2 regions of the Bradyrhizobium sp. IC3123 genome follow, and region 2 is predicted to be linked to the other one. Evidence: riboswitches for the same ligand, from Rfam matches in the RefSeq annotation. Region 2 holds a riboswitch; the other holds the start of a gene.
What was found. Region 2 has a riboswitch for cobalamin ahead of I6F20_RS28960 (energy-coupling factor ABC transporter permease). Riboswitches for the same ligand answer to the same signal wherever they lie in the genome.

Region 1 (9,288 bases), on a different contig from region 2:
ACGATCGTTACCTTCCATCAGCCGCTTCAGGGCAGCATCCGGCGAGAGCAGGTTATTCGGCTTGGGCGGCGTTTTTGCTTCCTTCGCATCGACAATGTTGTTGTCAAGCCGCAGGCAAGCCGCCGAAACAGCGAACAGCAACAGCGAGCGGCGCGAAGGCGCGATCTTGGTCAGATAGGACATATTCGGATAATGGCCTGCATGCATGCATCTCACCTCATCGCGCGGCTTTGCGCCACCCGGTCGCTTCGGCTTCCGATTCGCTGCAGAGCCAGCGTTCACCGGGCTTCTTCGTCATGTCGATTTGTTCGTAACCGAATTGCCCGGGCAAGTGATAAAGTCGCTCGCCGTTGTGGCCCACGGTGCCTTTTATCAGACACTCTGACGAGGGCGGGTCCGATAGCAAAGCGGATCCGAGCAGGAGCTCCTGAGCGTCGATCGGAACCGAGCTCGCGCCGATGATGATCGTCCCCTTGTTGCGGCGACGCCAGTCCCAGGGCGCGATGAACGCCCCCGACCACAGCCCCGCATAGGCTTTGCTCGCCACAACCTCATAGATAACGTACGTATTGGCAGAAGGCGACGATAGTGCCCAGCCGGAGCGTACCATCCAGGCGTTCACGTCCTCGCCTTCGATGAAGCAACGGCCACGCGACCTGCCGTATTCATCAACTCCTGTGGTATGACAATCCCACGTTCGTCCGTTCGAATGCTTGATAAGCTCGTCGCGAGCAGCCACGCCGCAAGCCCATTTCCGGCCGTGGGCGTCGAGGCAAATCTGGTCAGTCTCAGGAGCGTCGATGCCTGAGAGCCGAAGCGTGGTTTTCTCGAGCTCGATCGTATTGCCGTCGAGGATGCGCGGAGGGCCGCTGAGCTTCGCCGCGCAGACCGGAGATGTGATGACAGCCAACAATGCGACCATCATTACGCGGTGTTTCATTCCGACAATAGCCTTTCGTCTTGATTCATGTTCACGTGCGATCCGGCGCCGCGTTCGACGCTTAAACGCACTATGTCCGTTATCGGGCCGCATCTTTCGACGTTTGCTTTATGAAAGCTTGGCCCTCATTTCCAAGCTACGACCTGACGCTGCGTGAGGTTCAAGCGATTTCTTCCGGTGTGCGTATCGCGGTATCCTTCGAGCCTCACCGGTCTCACTCAGTGGGCGCGCACAGCACCCTCTCTCGGCCTGAGGAGGAGATCCCCATCGCTCAGCCGCCAACTCGGCATGCGGGAGAAAGCCGAGCCTCGGAACGCTGTTTCTCACGCGATTGAAGAAGAAAAGCGCCTGTGAATTGTGACAGTCGAGTGGAAGTCAGGCGTGGAGGACAGCAACCTGGCTATGCTTTGTGCCAACCCCCATCGGCACACAGAAGGCTGCCGACGGTTTCGGCGAGAGCGATGACATTTTAAGTTCTTGCCACGGAAAGACCGACGTTCGAAAGAAATCTGGTCTCGCGTCCTATCAGAGATTTGGACGAAAGGCGCCACGGAGTCCAGCTCAACGCTCGCAGCGCAAGTGAATCGGTATCGTTTGCGCAAACCGCGGAAAACCAGGAGCTCTCTTGAGAGCCAGCCGGGATGGTCGGGTGGTGCCGCGGCCCCGTTCGGAGAAGGCCAGGATTTTTCATGACCCGGTCGGCGCGACTGGCGGCCGCTCTTTCGTTGTGCGCTTCCCCGTACTCACGTGTTGAGAGTTACCCAGCACGGCATGAGGGCATGCGTTTGCGCCGGGAAAATTTAAGGACAACCATGTGGAGCCGTGGCTACTTCGTATACGCACCGGCGAGGGGTAAGCCGCCCGCGTGTTCGGACGATCGCGAGTGCCGTCCTGATGCCATTCGGTGCGAGGCGTCAATCCACAAGGCCCATCGCGGCATCCGAGCAGGTAGCTCTGGTGTGGTATGGCCGACTCAAGCTACACATCATTCTGAGCCACCTCACTACCCAATGGAAATGAAATGGTTTCAGCCCCCCGGGAATTGCCCGTCTCTTCTTACGCGCTTGAAGTGGATGGCCGACTCAGAGCTGAATTCGCAACCAAAGACGGCGCCAGGGCAGGTGGAGCAGAACTAAAGAAGCGCTTTCCCATGCTTCAAATCCGGATCTACGATGCGCAGACGAATGCGTGCGAGGAAATCTAGCGGGCGACTCAGTCCGGTCTTCGATGCCTCGCGCACGGCTCCGGCTCCTCGTTGGGGGCACTCGAAGGACCGGTGGTCAAGCCGGGGCCGCTAACACTGCCCCATTACCCTATTAACCGGTTTCGTCGCAGCAGTCGATCCCGCGTGCCACCTCGGCCTCGGAATGGTCACGCTCTTGCGGGTGCCAGTCAGTCGCGCGATGCGCGGTTCGCACGCCGGATCGGGCTTGGGCCCGAGGCATCTGCAGGCCCAGTCCCGTGAAGAATGGCATGGAGAGCTGGTTCTCTCGCAAATGGTGTCCTTCCACTGCGTGGGGTGCGCCGAGGTCAAGCCGCCTCTCGCAAGGCGGCACGCGCCGCTGAGCTCGACTCCTCGCAGAAAGAATCGGAGGTAATCGTGCTGCCCCATTTTCTCGATGGCCGGCTGAAGGCCGCGGGAAAGCTCGCGACTGTTCAAGGTGTAAACACCGGAGAGTTTAGAGCTGATAGTCTTGCCGTTGCTCTGAGGCGTTCGGCCCTGCAGGAGCTACGGCGCGATCTTGCTCTGCGCGATCATTTACCGAGGCCTTTAGCTCCCTTCTAATCCTCCCGTTCCTTTGGCTCCATGCGAGCGAACCAGGAGCCAGGAGGAAAAGCCGCGATACGCTTGGCAAAGGAGGATTGCGGCTCCCAATCTTGTCCTTCGCTCTTCTCGAAAGTGATGACCCCGTTGTATGTAAAATAGCGGGGCCCTGGGATATTACAGTTCACCACAAGCAAAACGCGCCACAGATCACCTTTCTCGGTCGGCTTGTCATTCTGCTTCGGCAAGTAGTCCACTCCAACAGGATCAACGATAGTGCAGCTGCCCTGCCGCAGAAGATCACCGAGCCGACCTTGCATGGTCGTCACAAAGTTGAAGTTGGCCGGGTCATGCAGAAAGCCAAGATTTGCGTCCCTTTCGCCATCCTTGACTTCACTGGCGATCAACGAGAGCGCGAAGGCGCGCCAGCCCAATTCCATTGGCTTCGCATAGGTCGACGCAAGTTCAATCGTCCCGTCGAGCGCGACCTTCCAGGTGATAACGTACTCTTCGTCTGATTTATCATCCCGGTGCCTGGTCCAAGAAACAAAAACATATTCATTTTGGTCAAGTTCAGCGACGCCCCACATCCGAGGGACGAACTGTGCCACCTTCGAGACGTTGGAGATAACTTGTTCTATTGTCTCACCGTCTTGCGCTCGCCACGTTGACTTGACTCTTTCGACAAGGGGGCTGTCGTTAGCGCGAACAGTGTTGCTCGTCGCAGCCAGCCCGGCCAGGCAGATCAGGGATCGACCGAGCCAAAGCCATAGCGCGCGTCTTCCTGACGTTTTCTTCATAACCGTCGGCCTATCCGGTCTCATCCACACGTCATTCCAGAGCAGGCAACCTTCAACCTGTTATGCGCGAGCGCAAGAAGTTAGCGGCGACGCGACGGGGCGACCACTGGTTTTCCCGTGCGAGCAGGCGCTCCCCTCTATGTCACGCGCCGCTAACTTCACTGCCACCGACAGCCTCAATTTGCTGTGCTGGACATGCCCAGCAGGAGGACTGGGCAGGCAGAGGACGTGCATTCTTCGTGCCAGATAATAGACGGCAATTCGCACCGGTTTTGTGTCCTCTTTGTCGACTTTCCGACTGGCGCATGTCTCGATGTTTCCGTTCAACCTCTCCAGCACGGCTTATGCATCCCCGTCACGCACCGGATGTTCGACGGCACAGCGGAACGCCTCGGTGCCAAGTTCCTGATGAGAAGTGGCAGCACGTTTGCCGTCATTGAACCGTGTGGTTCGGTTATCGTTGCCGGAATGTGGGCTTTTGATCGCTGCCATGCCTTCGGGCACTTTCGGCCAAGGGGCCATGGCGCGTTTGGCGCTCCTTTCGCGACGTCCGGCGCTCCGGAAGTCGAGAACAGCCTCAGTCAGGCGCGCTTTGTACTCGATGGCGAACGACGGCAAGCCGATCTTCGCCGAGCATTTGGGGTGTGGCTGGCACCGCAAATCAAACGTGCTGCCCGGGTAAGTTGTAAGTTGCTGGCTTAGCCAGGTGTCTTGGCCTATTCAACACTGATCCTGTTGGTCGAGAAGGTGGCTGGATGGCGCGCGTGCTCGAAAAACCGCTGGGAAGCTGGGACTGGCGACAAATGCGTTCTGCTCGAGGCAGCGGCCCCGACCGCGCAAGCCGCATTTGTCCTTTCCACCGATCTGGCGTGCAACCCGCGGGCAACTGCGATGCTCATTGCGGTATCGCTGATTGGAGAGCACTGCTACATCATCTCAATGCTAGAGATGCACGGTCATTCGCGTAGCAGATGTCGCAGCATCAGCTTGAGACATGATCTGAGAGGTTGACGGAAGACTGCTCTTGCCGATAATCCAAGTCGTCGAGGTTCTCCGGTTTCCATTTGATCCGGAGCTAAGAGGGAAGCCGGTGAAAATGCCGGCGCTGCCCCCGCAACTGTGAGCGGCGAGCCGCTGTCCAACGACGTCACTGAAGCCTGCGCGGCTTCGGGAAGGCCGGACAGCAGCGATGACCTGCGAGCCAGGAGACCTGCCCCGACACTATATTCGTCCACGGGCGGGGTGTCCCGGTGGTGCGCCAAGCAGCCGTCGCACCGCGACTTCCCCTGCCTGCGTCCGCCATGGCCTTTGCCCCCAACATGGGTTAACGCTATGTCTCTTCTCTCCCTCCCTGTTGCCACGCTCGGAACGCCACGCATCGGTCCAAGGCGCGAGCTCAAAGTCGCTCTAGAAAGCTACTGGGCCGGAAAAAGCAGCGAACAGCAGCTGCTCGAGGACGCAGCTGGCCTGCGTGCCGCGAATTGGGCCCGTCAGAAATCTATCGGCGTCACGGTCATTCCATCGAACGATTTCTCGCTGTATGACCAGGTGCTCGACACAAGTGTCATGGTTGGCGCCATCCCGGAGATCTACGCCTCGAAAGCCGAATCCGTTTCGCTCAAGACATACTTCGCCATGGCCCGCGGTTCACAATGCGACGACCAGGAAGCGAGTTGCGGTCACGGACCGCGCGGATTTGGCGCACCCGCGCAGGAGATGACCAAGTGGTTCGACACCAACTATCACTATATGGTCCCCGAGTTTCACAGGGGACAGACTTTCAGGCTATGCTCTCGCAAGCCGATCGAGGAGTATGAGGAAGCCAAGGCCCTTGGCTTTCAGACCCGCCCCGTCCTGATCGGGCCGGTCACATTCCTAAAGCTCGGCAAGAGTCCCGATCCCACGTTCCAGCCACTCTCACTGCTGGATGAACTGATACCGCCCTATATCGAGGTTATGCAGGAATTGGCCAAACGTGGGGCAAATTGGGTTCAGTTCGACGAGCCCAGCCTAGTTCTTGATCTGGATGAGGGGACGCGAAAATCTTTGCGACATGCCTATGACCGGCTCGCCAAGGAGGGGCCGGCGATCAAGCTCATGGTTGCCAGCTATTTCGGCGACCTCGGCGACAATCTGGACACCGCCTTGAGCCTGCCAGTTGCCGGGCTGCACCTCGATCTGGTTCGAGCGCCACAGTTGTTGCACCAGATCATCGCTGGCGGCCGAAGTGATCTCGTCATGTCGCTCGGTGTCGTCGACGGTCGGAATGTATGGCGGTCGAATTTGTCGTCGCTGCGCCAGCGGCTCGAACCCGCGATTGCGAAGCTCGGCAAGGATCGTGTACAGATCGCCCCATCCTGCTCGCTGCTTCATGTGCCGGTCGATGTTGAACTCGAGACCGGCCTCGCTTCCGACGTCAAGAGCTGGCTTGCTTTCTCGGTCCAGAAGATGCGGGAGCTTGCGATCCTAGCGCGTGCACTCGCAGGCGACCAGAATGTTGCGTTAGCTCTTGCCGAGTCGGAAGGTGCCGCGACTGTCCGCCGGACTTCGCCGAAAATCCGTGATGCCAATGTCGCTGTCCGGATGAGAGCGATCGACCAGACCATGTGTCGGCGCGCGAGCCCATTTGCCCGTCGGGCCGAGATCCAAAGCAATCGATTCGGACTACCGGCTTTTCCTACCACGACGATCGGATCATTTCCGCAGACCACAGAGATCCGGAATGCCCGTGCGGCGCATGCGCGAGGTGCGATAAGCGACGAGCAATACGACAAGTTCCTCAAGGAGGAGACTGCGCGCGCCGTACGTTGGCAGGAGGACATCGGTCTTGACGTCCTCGTGCACGGCGAGTTTGAGCGCAATGACATGGTGCAGTACTTCGGCGAGCAACTCGCCGGCTTCGTATTTACCAAGAGCGGATGGGTGCAGTCCTACGGCTCGCGCTGCGTCAGGCCACCGATCCTGTTTGGCGATGTAGCACGGCCGAAGCCTATCACCGTGGACTGGTGGCGCTACGCGCAATCACTAACAAGGAAGCCGATGAAAGCGATGTTGACCGGACCGGTGACGATCTTGAACTGGTCCTTTGTTCGGGATGATATTCCCAGAAGCGAGGTCTGCCGCCAGATTGCGCTCGCGATCCGAGACGAAGTCCGCGATCTCGAGAATGCTGGTGCGACCATGATCCAGATCGACGAAGCTGCAGTCCGCGAAGGATTGCCGTTGCGTCGATCGGAGTGGGCGGCTTATCTCGACTGGGCCGTCGATTGCTTCCGCATCTGTTCATCGGGCGTCGCCGATCAAACGCAAATTCATACGCATATGTGCTACTCGGAGTTCAACGACATCATTGGTGCGATCGCTGCAATGGACGCGGATGTCATCTCGATCGAGACATCGCGCTCGAAAATGGAACTACTCGACGCGTTCAGGAACTACGAATATCCAAATCAGATCGGGCCGGGCGTGTACGACATCCACTCTCCACGCGTTCCCGAGACGAGCGAAATGAAGGAGCTGATGGTGTTGGCTCGGACGCGGCTGCAGGATTCGCAGCTCTGGATCAATCCAGACTGCGGCCTGAAGACGCGCAAATGGGAGGAGGTTCGGCCAGCGCTAGCGAACATGGTCACTGCCGCCCGCGAACTGCGCGCTGCATTCGATCCGCGAGGCCGTTGATCCGGGCTTCGGTCTCTTTTCGACAAAGCTGATCCGCTTGTGGTCATTTGCGCGGGAGCCTTAGGAACATAAAAAATGCCCCGCCCCGCTTAGCGGGCCGGGCGAAAGTCTGGGAGGAGCGAAGCTGACGCATTCGCGCGGACTTCCATCGGCGAAGCCGCCAGTTCGATCACGGCGAGGACATTCGCCGAAAATCTGAGCCGAGTTGAAGCACAAGATCAGCGTAGCTCAATTATGCCGTGGTATGCGACCGTATAGCCTGAGAGTTAGAATCTACACCAAGGTTTGTCGCTCATGAGCACGTCGGCACGATTACGACAGCAGCGAGGGGGCATGCCGGGCGGTCGCCGCAGGACAGCAAACTCGGTGCGCTTTCCTGCCTGGAGCCTTATGTTCGATCAGGGCGACGTAAGCCCGGCTCCATGGATCTCGCAAGCTTATCCAATGCATAAGCGGTTGCTAAATTTGAACCTTGCTTAAGGCAGTCCTTGGTCGACCGGTTCCACCCGATAGTCGGGTTTCGGCTTGGGCGCTGAGGAGCACCCTATCGGCACCGCGGCATCATCAAGCTCGTGACACCCTCCGCATGGTCCGCTCATAGATCTCAAACAGAGGTTTCTGGACCTGATTACGGAGTGTCGCCGATGCCTATGGCCGCTCCAAGGCCAATGGGAGGGCATGCTGCACGCCGCATACACGTATGTAGGATCGCGTGAAGCGGTCACGCGTCAGGAACGAGCATCATTTACGATGCGGATCCCCATAGGTTGTTGAAATCCAATTGCGCCAGAACTGGTCGTGGCGATCCACGTCCAGCGCCTTGCTGTTGGTGCTGAACGTACCCGGGACTGGCAGTGCCTCGCATTCGCGTGCAGTGAGTAGGACCGGCTGCGGCCGGATGTCTCAGAGCGTATGGGGCGGGGCTCAAGGAGTGGGTGCTTCGCCGCACCCGCGCGGCGGCAATCGTCCGTCCTCATCGGTCGGCGGACACGAGAGGCGTCCGTTTCGCGCGATATCACTGCGCAACTGACAGACCTGCGAGGTTTACATTGTGGTGCCGGAACCAGAGCTCAGCTAGGCTCCGCCATGCTGTTTGCGCCGGTGGTCGAGGAAGCGATCACGTTGCGCAGAAGCCATTTTGGGGGGGGGGCGGCAGCCTACGTGCCCGCGAGCACCCCCATTTTCTTTCGACAGAATGAGCATGAGGTCCACTTCCTGCTGTCAAACGGCCGCGTCAATACGGCCCGTCCGTCTCGGCGCTGTGTCACGGATTGCCGGCCTTGGCGGACGACAACGCGACCGAGCTCCGTTCGGCCTCAGCTTCTTGCTCCAATTGCAGAATATGCGCTCTTAGCGCATCGGAAGTCGCTGCCGCTGTCTCGCTGAACAGCGGATCTCCATCATTGGTGAGGGCGGAAGCGATTTCGGTCCAATCCTTAGCCGAGAGAGCCTTCAGAGCGGCGGGAAAGAAATCTCGTTCTTCCCACATCATGTGGTGCCGCTCGCGTACTATAAAGTCGCGTATGATATTGCCGACGTCTTGCCGAAAGAGGTCACGATCCGCGAGGATAGCGTCAATAGCTCGCGCGAAGTGGTGCAAACGGTCGACGACTTCCTGGTGTTCAAGCGCGAGATCGCCGACGATTGCAGCTGCCTCCGGATCGCGAGACTTGAGCTTGAAAAAAATCAAGTCTTCCTGTGGATGATGGTACACCTCGGGGTAAACCTCGAAATAGCTGATAATCGCGCGAATGACCTCATAATCGGGCCGGATCCCCTTCTCAAAAATCTCCAATTCGCGTTGAAGAGCGACCAGAAGAAGATCAATGTTGCGATGCTCTCGAAGCAGAAGATCGATGATCATTGCGGTGTTCCTGGAGGCACAATCTAGGCTGGAAGCGATTTCTGCCATTTGCAAGACTGCCCAAGCCGAATTCGGTGTCCTTCGCGGGGCTGCGATTTGTCCGCGCCATTCGACGCAAAAAGTAGCGCGCTTCAATTTGAGCTGGCGTAAATCAACTTAGCTGAAGTGTTGCACAAAGCTCCTGGGCAGTCCGTCGTTACGCAGCACGACCGCACAGCGCACGAAACCACCTGATAGAGGT
Region 2 (9,288 bases):
CATGACGAGCTGGCCGCGACCGGCGGCGAGGCCTACGCGCAGGTCTGGCGCGATCCCGCGCACGGACGGCCGCCGAATGGCGAAAGCTTTGCGGATCAGGTTGGGCGCGTCCGCGTGGGCTTGTCGCAGATTGGCGCAGGCCCCGCAGCGCTGGTCGTCCATTCCGGGACCATTCGGGCCGCGCTCTGCATCGCACTCGACCTGACGCCGCAAGTCGCCTTGCGCTTCGTGATCGATCCGCTGTCGCTGACCCGGATCGACCGGCTCGCGGGCGGCTGGCGTGTCGTCTGCGTGAATCAGCGAGTCAGCTAGGCCGATCCGGCACGTTGGCCTGCGCGAACGTCGCCATGCCGTTGTGAAGTGCGCAAGCAGAGCGGACCAGCGGCAGCGCGATGGCGGCACCCGATCCCTCGCCAAGCCTGAGATCGAGGCTGATCAGCGGCTGCACGTTCAGCGCGCGCAACACCAGCCGATGTCCCTGCTCGGCCGATTGATGCGAGGGCAACAGGAACGGCTGGCAGGACGGGTTGAGGCGCGCCGCCGCCAGCGCCGCCACCGAGACGATGAAGCCGTCGATCAACACGGGAATGCGGCGTTGCGCGGCCGCGATGATCGCGCCCGAGATCGCCGCGATCTCGAGGCCGCCGACCGCGCACAGGATTTTTTCGGGCGACGCCCCCGCAACGCCGTGATGCGCGATCGCCGCGTCGATCACCCGCGCCTTGTGCGCGCGGCCCGACGCATCGACGCCGGTCCCGCTGCCCGCGATCTCTCCGGCGCTGACACTGAGCAGACTCGCGGCAATCGCCGCCGACGTCGTGGTGTTGCCGATCCCCATCTCGCCGAAGATCAAGAGATCAGGCCGGCCGGCCTCGGCGCGCACCACCGCGCGCTGGCCGGCCTCGAAGGCGAAGGCCAATTCCGCCGGAATGAGCGCGGCCCCGACACTGAAATCGCGCGTGCCGCTGCGCGGCTTGTCGGTGACGATTCCCGCCATCTGCTCATCGGCCAGCGTGCCGGCGTCGACCACCTCGAGGCTCGAACCCAGCTCGCGCGCCAGCACCGAGATCGCGGCGCCTCCGGCCGCAAAATTTGCCATCATCGCGATGGTGACGGCTTGCGGATAGGCCGACACGCCCTGCGCGACGATGCCGTGGTCGCCGGCGAAGACGATGATCGGCACCCGCGCGGCGCGCGGCTGCCCGGTCGCCTGCAAGCCCGCAAGCTCGATCGCGAGCTGCTCGAGCCGGCCGAGCGCGCCGGTCGGCTTCGTCAGTTGCGCCTGCCGCGCGATGGCCGCCTCGCGATCACCTTCGGAGACCTCGGGGCAGTTCTGATATATCCATTCGGGAAGCATGCTGCCTCGCTCAACGCCTGCGCTTGATGATATAGCTGTCCATGATCCAGCCGTGCCGCTCACGCGCCTCTTGCCGCAACGCGACGATGCGCGGGCCGACCTCGGCCAGCGCGCCGGACATGAGGATCTGATCGGGCATGCCGAGATAGGCCCCCCACCAGATGTCAAGCCCGGCCGGATCGAGCGACTGAAACGCCGTGCCGCCATCGAGCATCACGACGACGGTATCGACACCCTGCGGCCAGTCGCCTTCGCGCAGGCGCCGCCCCGTCGTGACCAGGAACGGCTCGCCGATATCGTTGAGCGGCAGCGCATGCGCCGCGCACAGCGCCTGGATCGAGGTGATGCCTGGCACAACTTCGATTGTCGGCAATGGATCGAGCCGCCGCGCAATGCGCAGCGAGGAGTCGTAGAGCGACGGATCGCCCCAGATCAGCAGCGCGACCTTGCCGCCACCTTCGAGGTGCCGTGCGATCGTCTGCGACCAGGTCGCGGCCACCGCATCGTGCCAATCGTCGACGCCCTTGCGGTAGTCCGCCTCGGTCGCATCGCGCACGGGAAGATCGAATTCGGCGATGCGCGTCGTCTTGTCGGTGAGCACGCCGGCGCAGATCGTCCGCCTGAGATCGGCAAGATCGGACTTCGCGGTCCCCTTGCGCGGAATCAGGATGAGATCGGCCGCGTTGATGGCCCGGGTCGCGGCGCGCGTGAGCTGCTCGGGATCGCCGCAACCGATGCCTATCAGGGAGAGCGTGAGCATCGCGAGCGCGACGGGCGGCCACGGCGGCCGCCCTTTCGCTGGTCTCTCAGGCCGCGTTGTGCAGGCGCGGCGTGACGAGGCCGGGCGCGGTGACGCCACGCAGCGACTTCGCCAGCGCCAGCACGGCGAGATCGGCGAGCGGCTCGATCACGATCACCAGCGCATAGGATCCGGCGAAGGCCGCGATGTTGGCGAGGTTGGTCGCAGCGAAGCCGGAGCCGTAGAGCGCCCAGAACGCCACCCAGGCGACGATGCCGGACTGGTAGGCGGTCGAGAGCGCCAGCGCCTGGCGGTATTGCAGATCGACGTAAGCCGTCTTGCGCGGAATGATCCGGCTCGCCAGCGCCTGGATCGCGAACAGCGGCACCAGAAGCGTGGTGACGTTCATGCCGTATTGCGGCAGATCGGTCGGCACGAACAACACGCCCTGGAGCAGCAGGCCGAACGCGAGGCCGAAGGCCGCAGGCGCAGCACCAAACAGCAGGAACAGGGTCGAGCCGAGGATGAAGTGCACCTCGGAGACGCCGACCGGGAAATGCGGCAGGACCTGGAAGAAAGTGAAGACGAGGCCCGTGGTGGCGAGCGTGCGCGCCGCGAACGAGCCGGCGCCCTGCTCTCGCACGGTCTCGACCGCAAGCTTCAAGGCAACGCCGCCTGCGGCGATGCCGGTTGCGTAACTCAATACGAGCTTGGCGCCCGTCACGATCTCGGGTTCGATATGCATGGCTCAATTCCTTCCTGCCGTCACACCCGACGGCCTTGGCCTCAATACGTGCACGGCCGGTCTCCTGGCTCGCGGTTCACTGGGTTCTCCGGCCTTCCCGGACCTTGCGGTCCAGTGGCGGTTCGGAGGCCCTCACCGCTTACAGTCGCGGGGGCGGCTGGGGTTTTGGGCGCCGCAACTGGGTCCGCCCATCCCCATTCCCGATTATGCTCCGGCGCTTTGCGCCGCGTCGAGCACCATGCCGCTCTTGTGTGCCCCTTTCGCATCGCGGGCGTCAAGGGGCGAACCGCTGCCGGAGCCGTCATGCCGGATATTCTCCTGCGAGCGCGCCGAACAGGATGACGGCAGCGGTGGAAGCGGCGCCGCCGCGTCCAAGCTGCTCGGCAAGCTCGGCAATCGTGGTGCGGACCAATCGTTCGTCAGATCGCCCGAGGGATTCGGCGAACAGCGCCGGAGTGTTGGGAGCGAGCCCGTGCGCGATCAATTTCGCGGCAAGCGCCGGAAAGGTGCGCCGGCCCATATAGACCACGGTCGTCGCCTCGGGATCGGCCAGCGCCGCCCAATTCAGATTGGGCGGCAGCTCGCCCGTGACGTCAGCGCCGGTGATGAACTGCACCCGGCGGGAGGTATGCCGGCGGGTCAGGGGAATACCGGCCTGGGCGGCGGCGACACAGGCGGATGTGACGCCGGGAACGATTTCGTAGCCGATGCCGGCCTCGCGCAGCGTTTCCAGTTCTTCCTCGAGCCGGCCGAAAATGCCGGCATCGCCGGACTTGAGCCGCACCACGCGCGCGCCGGTTGCGGCATAGTCGACCAGGAGACGGTTGACGTGGTGCTGCTTGGTCGAGGGACGCCCGGCCCGCTTTCCCACCGCAACGAGATTGGCGCCGGGCCGGGCGAGATCGAGGATCGCGCCGGAGGCAAGATCGTCATAGAGCACGACGTCGGCCTCGCGCAGCCGCGCCGCGCCTTTCACCGTGAGGAGTTCGGGATCGCCGGGGCCGGCGGAGACGAAAGAGACGAAGCCGCTCACCGGTCCTCCGCAATCAGATGGAAGAACGTGCCGGTGGCATGGCCACGGCGCGAGCCGGTCTCGGCAATGACCGTGCCGGTCGCATCGTGCACGACCGCGAGCGGCGTATCGGGCTGGGCGAGGATGGTCGAATAGTGGAACTCGTGGCCGCGCAGGCGCGCGCCAGGCTGATGCCCCGGCATCGGCGCAGCCAGTTCAGCAAGACGATAGCCGAGATGCATGCGGCGCTTGGCAAAGCTGGTCTCGAGGCCAAGCAGCCCCGCCATCTCATGGCTGATACCGTCGGCGTCGGTGAGGCCTGTGCCCAGCACCATATAGCCTCCGCATTCACCATGCACCGGCCGCGTCTCGGCGAAAGCGCGCAAGCCGCTGCGAAAGCGCGCATTGGCCGCGATCTTTCCCGCATGCAGCTCAGGATAGCCGCCCGGCAGCCAGCACACGTCGGCGCTCGCGTCGGGCGCTTCGTCGGCCAGCGGCGAGAACGGCGCGATCTCGGCGCCCGCGGCGCGCCAGGCTTCCAGCATATGCGGATAGACGAACGAGAACGCCGCATCGCGCGCCAGCGCGATGCGCTGGCCGGGCGGCCTCACGTTCAAGCCGTTCGCCACAGCTTGCGGCGACCATTGGCCTGCCGCGTGGAGCACCGCATCGAGATCGACGTGCTCGGCGACAAAGCGCGCGGCCTCGTCGATCAGCTCGCCGATCTCGGCCTGCTCCTCGGCCTGCACGAGGCCGAGATGCCGCTTCGGCAGGCTGATCTCGGCATGGCGCGGCAGCGCGCCAAACACTTTGATGCCGGCCTCCTTCAGCGCGCGCCGCACCAGATCCTCATGGCGCGGGCTGGCGACGCGATTGAGCACGACGCCCGCAAGGCGCACGCCGGCGCGGTAATCGCGAAGGCCGGCGGCGATCGCTGCCGCAGTCTGCGCCTGGCCGGAGGGATCGATCACCAGAACCACCGGCCAACCCAGCATCTCCGCGATATCAGCGGTCGCTCCCGTGCCGGAGACACCGCGCGCAGCGACACCGTCGAACAGGCCCATCGATCCCTCGGCGAGCACGACATCTGCATCGCCGCCACGGCTGACGAGATGCGCGATGGTGCTGCGATCCATCGCCCAGCTGTCGACGTTGACCGAGGCGCGTTCCGTGGCCGCGGCGTGGAAGGCGGGATCGATATAGTCGGGGCCGCTCTTGAAGCACTGCACGTTCAAGCCGCGCTTGCGCCAGGCGCGGGCGAGCGCCAGCGTCAGCGTCGTCTTGCCGACGCCGGAGGCCGGCGCGGAGATGACAAGGCTCGCCGGCATCACGACGCCTCCGGAAAGCGCGGCTCGGCACCGACCGGCCGGTAGCGGCGGTCGTAGTCGGCGGCATAGAGGCGGCTCTCGTCAAAATCGGCAGCGCCAAGCGTCTTGCCGACCAGGATCAGCGCCGTGCGCTCCATCTCGCCACCCACGAACGCACCGAGCGTTGCAAGCGTCGCGCGCACGATGCGCTGCTCCGGCCAGCTCGCGCGCCAGACGATCGCGACCGGGCAATCCGCGCCGTAATGCGGCGTCAGCTCGGCGACGACCTGGTCGAGCAGATGGATCGACAGGTGGATCGCGAGCACCGCGCCGGTCGCAGCGAACGCGGCGAGCTTCTCGCCCTCGGGCATCGCGCTGGCACGGCCCGGCGTGCGCGTCAGCACGACCGTCTGAGCAAGACCGGGCAGCGTCAGCTCAGCCTCCAGCGCGGCCGCGGCAGCCGAGAACGAGGGAACGCCGGGTGTCACCGAGTAGGGAATCCCGAGCGCACGCAAACGGCGGAGCTGCTCGCCCATCGCCGACCAGATTGAGAGATCGCCGGAATGCAGCCGCGCGACATCCAGGCCTGCCGCATGCGCGGCTGCGATCTCGGCGATGATCTCGTCGAGCGACATTGGCGCGGTGTTGACGATACGTGCGCCGGGCGGGCAATGCGCCAACACGCCTTCCGGCACCAGCGAGCCGGCATAGAGACAAACCGGACTGGCCGCGATCAGATCGCGGCCGCGCAACGTCAGCAGATCGGGTGCGCCCGGCCCGGCACCGATGAAATGCACCGTCATGGGCCGTCTCCTTCGGCAATCGCGGCGGTCGCGGTGCGATCCTGCGAGACAACCCGTGCTGCAATCAACCGCGCGCGCGGACCGGCGACCGCGAGCGCCGCAGCCTCGGCTACAGATCCGGTGCCAAATTTCTCCGCGACGAGCTTCGATTGCGTGGGCGTGTCGATGCCGGCCAGTGTCGCGGCCGGAACGGCCCTGATCGGCACGCCGCATTCACGTGCGAGTTGCTTCAGCGCCTCTATGTCGGCCTTATCGCTGACGGTTGCCATCGCCGCAAGCCCTTCCGCACCGCCCGCAGCGAGCAGCGCTTCACGCAGCGAAGCCAGCGTCACATCGCGCTTGAAGCCGAGTCCGGCGACCTTCATCGCACCACACTCCACTGCACCACGGGGCGTGCTGCCTCCCACGACCGATAGCGGCCGAGCGGGGCGGCATGCGAAATTTCGGCCCGCATCAGTTCGCCGCCGTGACGCCGATGCAGCTCGCCGAGCAGAGCTTCCGTCTCCAGCGTCACAGCATGCGCCACGAGCCGCGCACCCGGCGAGAACCGCGGCCAGATCGCATCAAATAACACTTCGTCGAGACCACCGCCAATGAAGACGGCATCCGCCGCTTCCAACCCGGCAAGAGCTTCCGGTGCCCTGCCCGTGACGACTGTGATCCGATGTGCCAAACCGAAGGCGGCTGCATTCTTGCGGATGTTCGCGGCGCGATCCTCGCGCGCTTCGACTGCACTCGCCGTCCCACCACACAGCGCCCACTCCACGGAGATCGAGCCTGAACCTGCGCCGATATCCCACAACCGTTCGCCGGGCCGCGGCGCCAACGCCGAGAGCGCGAGCGCACGTACCGGCCGCTTGGTGATCTGGCCGTCATGCATGAAGAGGTCGTCCGATAATCCCGAACTGCGGGGCATCCCCTGTCCGCCCTTCGCCTCGACGGCGACGGTGACCAGGTTTCCGGCGAGATCACCGGCAAGACTATCGGCGCGATATTCTGTGACGCTTTCGCGCGGGCCACCGAGGGCGGCGAGCATCCAGAAGGCCGAGGCGCCCCACCCGCGCTCGCTCAACCACCTAGCCAGATCGCCAGCCGCTTTCCCATCGCGCACGAGACAGATGATGCGCGCCCCTCGCGCCAGATGCGGACCGAGACGCTCGAACGGTGCGGCGTGAAGCCCGAGGCAGACGGTGGATTCGAGTCGCCACCCCAGCTGCGCGGCCGCAAGCGAGAAGGTCGAAGGTGCGGGATGCGCGATCCATTCGCCGCTATCGAGCTTCTCGGCGAGGCTTGCGCCAGCGCCATGCCAGAACGGATCGCCGGAGGCGAGCACCACCGTCGGCCTGCCGCGACAGCTCAGCACGACATTCGCATCGAACGGCACCGGCCATGGACGACCGCGGCTGCCAATTTCGGCAAGCGCAAGATGGCGCTCGCCGCCGAACACGGTTTCGGCCTTGGCAAGCGCCTTTCGGCTTGCCTCCGACAGCCCGGCAAGGCCATCTTCGCCGATACCGATGATGGTCAGCCAGGGCTCATTCATGATTCGCGCCCTCATTCTGGGCGGAACGGCCGATGCGAGCCTGCTCGCCGCGGAGATCGCGCGCGCCGGCATCGACGCCGTCTATTCCTATGGCGGCCGCACCCGCGCGCCCGCCGATCAGCCGCTGCCGACGCGCATCGGCGGGTTTGGCGGCGTGAGCGGGCTGGCCGACTACATCCGCCGCGAAGGCATCACGCATGTCATCGACGCGACGCATCCGTTCGCTGCCGAAATGAGCCGTCATGCGGTCGAGGCCTGCGCGGACACCAATGCGCCGCTGATCGCGCTGGAGCGCGCGCCCTGGACCAGGGTGTCCGGCGACAACTGGATCGAGGTCGCCGACGTCAACGCCGCCGTTGCGGCCCTGCCCGAGGTGCCGACAAACGTGTTCCTCGCCATCGGCCGTCAGCACATCGCGCCGTTCGCGGCCAAGCCGCAACATGCCTACACGCTGCGTTTCGTCGATCCGCCCGAAGCGTCGCTGCCCTTCGCGGCCGATGTGATCGTATCGCGTGGCCCCTTCACCCTCGACGGCGAGTTGGAGATGCTGCACACGCGCGGCATCGCCTGGATCGTCGCCCGCAATTCCGGCGGCGACGGCGCGCGCGCCAAGATCGACGCGGCGCGCATGCTCGGCCTTCCCGTAATCATGATCTCGCGACCAGAGCTGCCCGAGCGCCAAAGGGTCGAGAGTGTCACTGACGTGATGCAATGGCTCGGTCATTCTGCGCGCCTCGGCGCATAGACCCAGCGGCCGATGCGGCGCGTCTGCGAATTGCCGACGATGACAAGCGTGCGCATGTCGGCCATCTCGGGCGTCGCCTGGTTCAGCGTCACGATCTCGATCTTTTCATCGGCCGCGCTGATCGCGCGCGCGAAGATCATGAGACGCTCGCCGCAGCCGGCCTCGCGAAGCAGCGCCAGCGCACGGCCGAATCCTTCCGGGCGGCTGGCCGAGCGCGGGTTGTACATCGCGATGGCAAAATCGGCTTCCGCCGCGAGGCGCAGGCGTTTCTCGATCACTGCCCACGGCTTGAGATTGTCGGAGAGGTTGATCGCGCAGAAATCATGGCCGAGCGGCGCGCCGGCACGCGCGGCGGCCGCCAGCATCGCGGTGACGCCGGGCAGCACACGGATCGAAAGCTCACGAAATTCCGGCGCCTGCTCGAGCGCCTCGAACACGGCGGATGCCATCGCGAACACGCCGGGATCGCCGGAAGAGACGACGACGACCTGACCGCCTTCGGCGGCAAGCCGCAGGGCTTCGCTCGCGCGTTGCAGCTCTTCGCGATTGTCGGATGGATGCAGAGTGAGCCCAGGCCGCGGCGGCACGCGCGCGACATAGGGCGCATAGCCCAGAATGTCGGTCGCCGTCGCAAGCGCGGCGGAAACTTCCGGCGTCACAAGCGCGTCGCTGCCCGGCCCGAGGCCCGCGATGGTCAGTGTGCCTGTCATTCGGCGGCATCCAGATGCCGGCCCTTGCCGTGCACGAGCACGATCGCGAAATAGGGACAGTCGGCCGCATCGATCTCGGCGAGCCGCACCACGCGCTCGCCTGGCATGGTGCCACGCTCAACCAGCCAGGCATCGGCGAGCCGCCCGGCGGAGCTGAGCGCGCGGCGCACTTTTGCGAGATTGCGGCCGGTCTTCATGACGACCAGTGCATCGGAATCGCGCATGCGCCGTTCGAGCTCGGCCTCGGGCAGCGTGCCCATCAGCACCGTCGTCACGTCGTCGCCGAGCGCGATCGGCCGGCCGACGCCGTTCCAGCAGCCGACCATG

Region 1: it holds a riboswitch for cobalamin, as region 2 does, so the genes downstream of both, metE (5-methyltetrahydropteroyltriglutamate--homocysteine S-methyltransferase) here and I6F20_RS28960 (energy-coupling factor ABC transporter permease) in region 2, are expected to answer to the same signal.

Annotation. Positions count from the first base shown of each region.
Region 1 is NZ_JADYVF010000023.1:45,121-54,408, reverse strand. It holds gene I6F20_RS36000 (carbonic anhydrase) at 1-207, opposite strand, end outside; gene I6F20_RS35995 (thermonuclease family protein) at 218-940, opposite strand; gene I6F20_RS35990 (nodulate formation efficiency C protein) at 2,723-3,505, opposite strand; gene I6F20_RS35985 (hypothetical protein) at 3,848-4,123, opposite strand; cobalamin riboswitch at 4,535-4,737, shown strand; gene metE (5-methyltetrahydropteroyltriglutamate--homocysteine S-methyltransferase) at 4,838-7,183, shown strand; gene I6F20_RS35975 (hemerythrin domain-containing protein) at 8,448-9,047, opposite strand.
Region 2 is NZ_JADYVF010000011.1:135,430-144,717, reverse strand. It holds gene I6F20_RS28975 (histidine phosphatase family protein) at 1-312, shown strand, start outside; gene cobT (nicotinate-nucleotide--dimethylbenzimidazole phosphoribosyltransferase) at 305-1,357, opposite strand; gene cobF (precorrin-6A synthase (deacetylating)) at 1,368-2,117, opposite strand; gene I6F20_RS28960 (energy-coupling factor ABC transporter permease) at 2,164-2,841, opposite strand; cobalamin riboswitch at 2,879-3,097, opposite strand; gene cobA (uroporphyrinogen-III C-methyltransferase) at 3,143-3,874, opposite strand; gene I6F20_RS28950 (cobyrinic acid a,c-diamide synthase CobB) at 3,871-5,181, opposite strand; gene cobM (precorrin-4 C(11)-methyltransferase) at 5,181-5,963, opposite strand; gene I6F20_RS28940 (cobalamin biosynthesis protein) at 5,960-6,328, opposite strand; gene cbiE (precorrin-6y C5,15-methyltransferase (decarboxylating) subunit CbiE) at 6,325-7,506, opposite strand; gene I6F20_RS28930 (cobalt-precorrin-6A reductase) at 7,505-8,251, shown strand; gene cobJ (precorrin-3B C(17)-methyltransferase) at 8,227-8,961, opposite strand; gene I6F20_RS28920 (precorrin-2 C(20)-methyltransferase) at 8,958-9,288, opposite strand, start outside.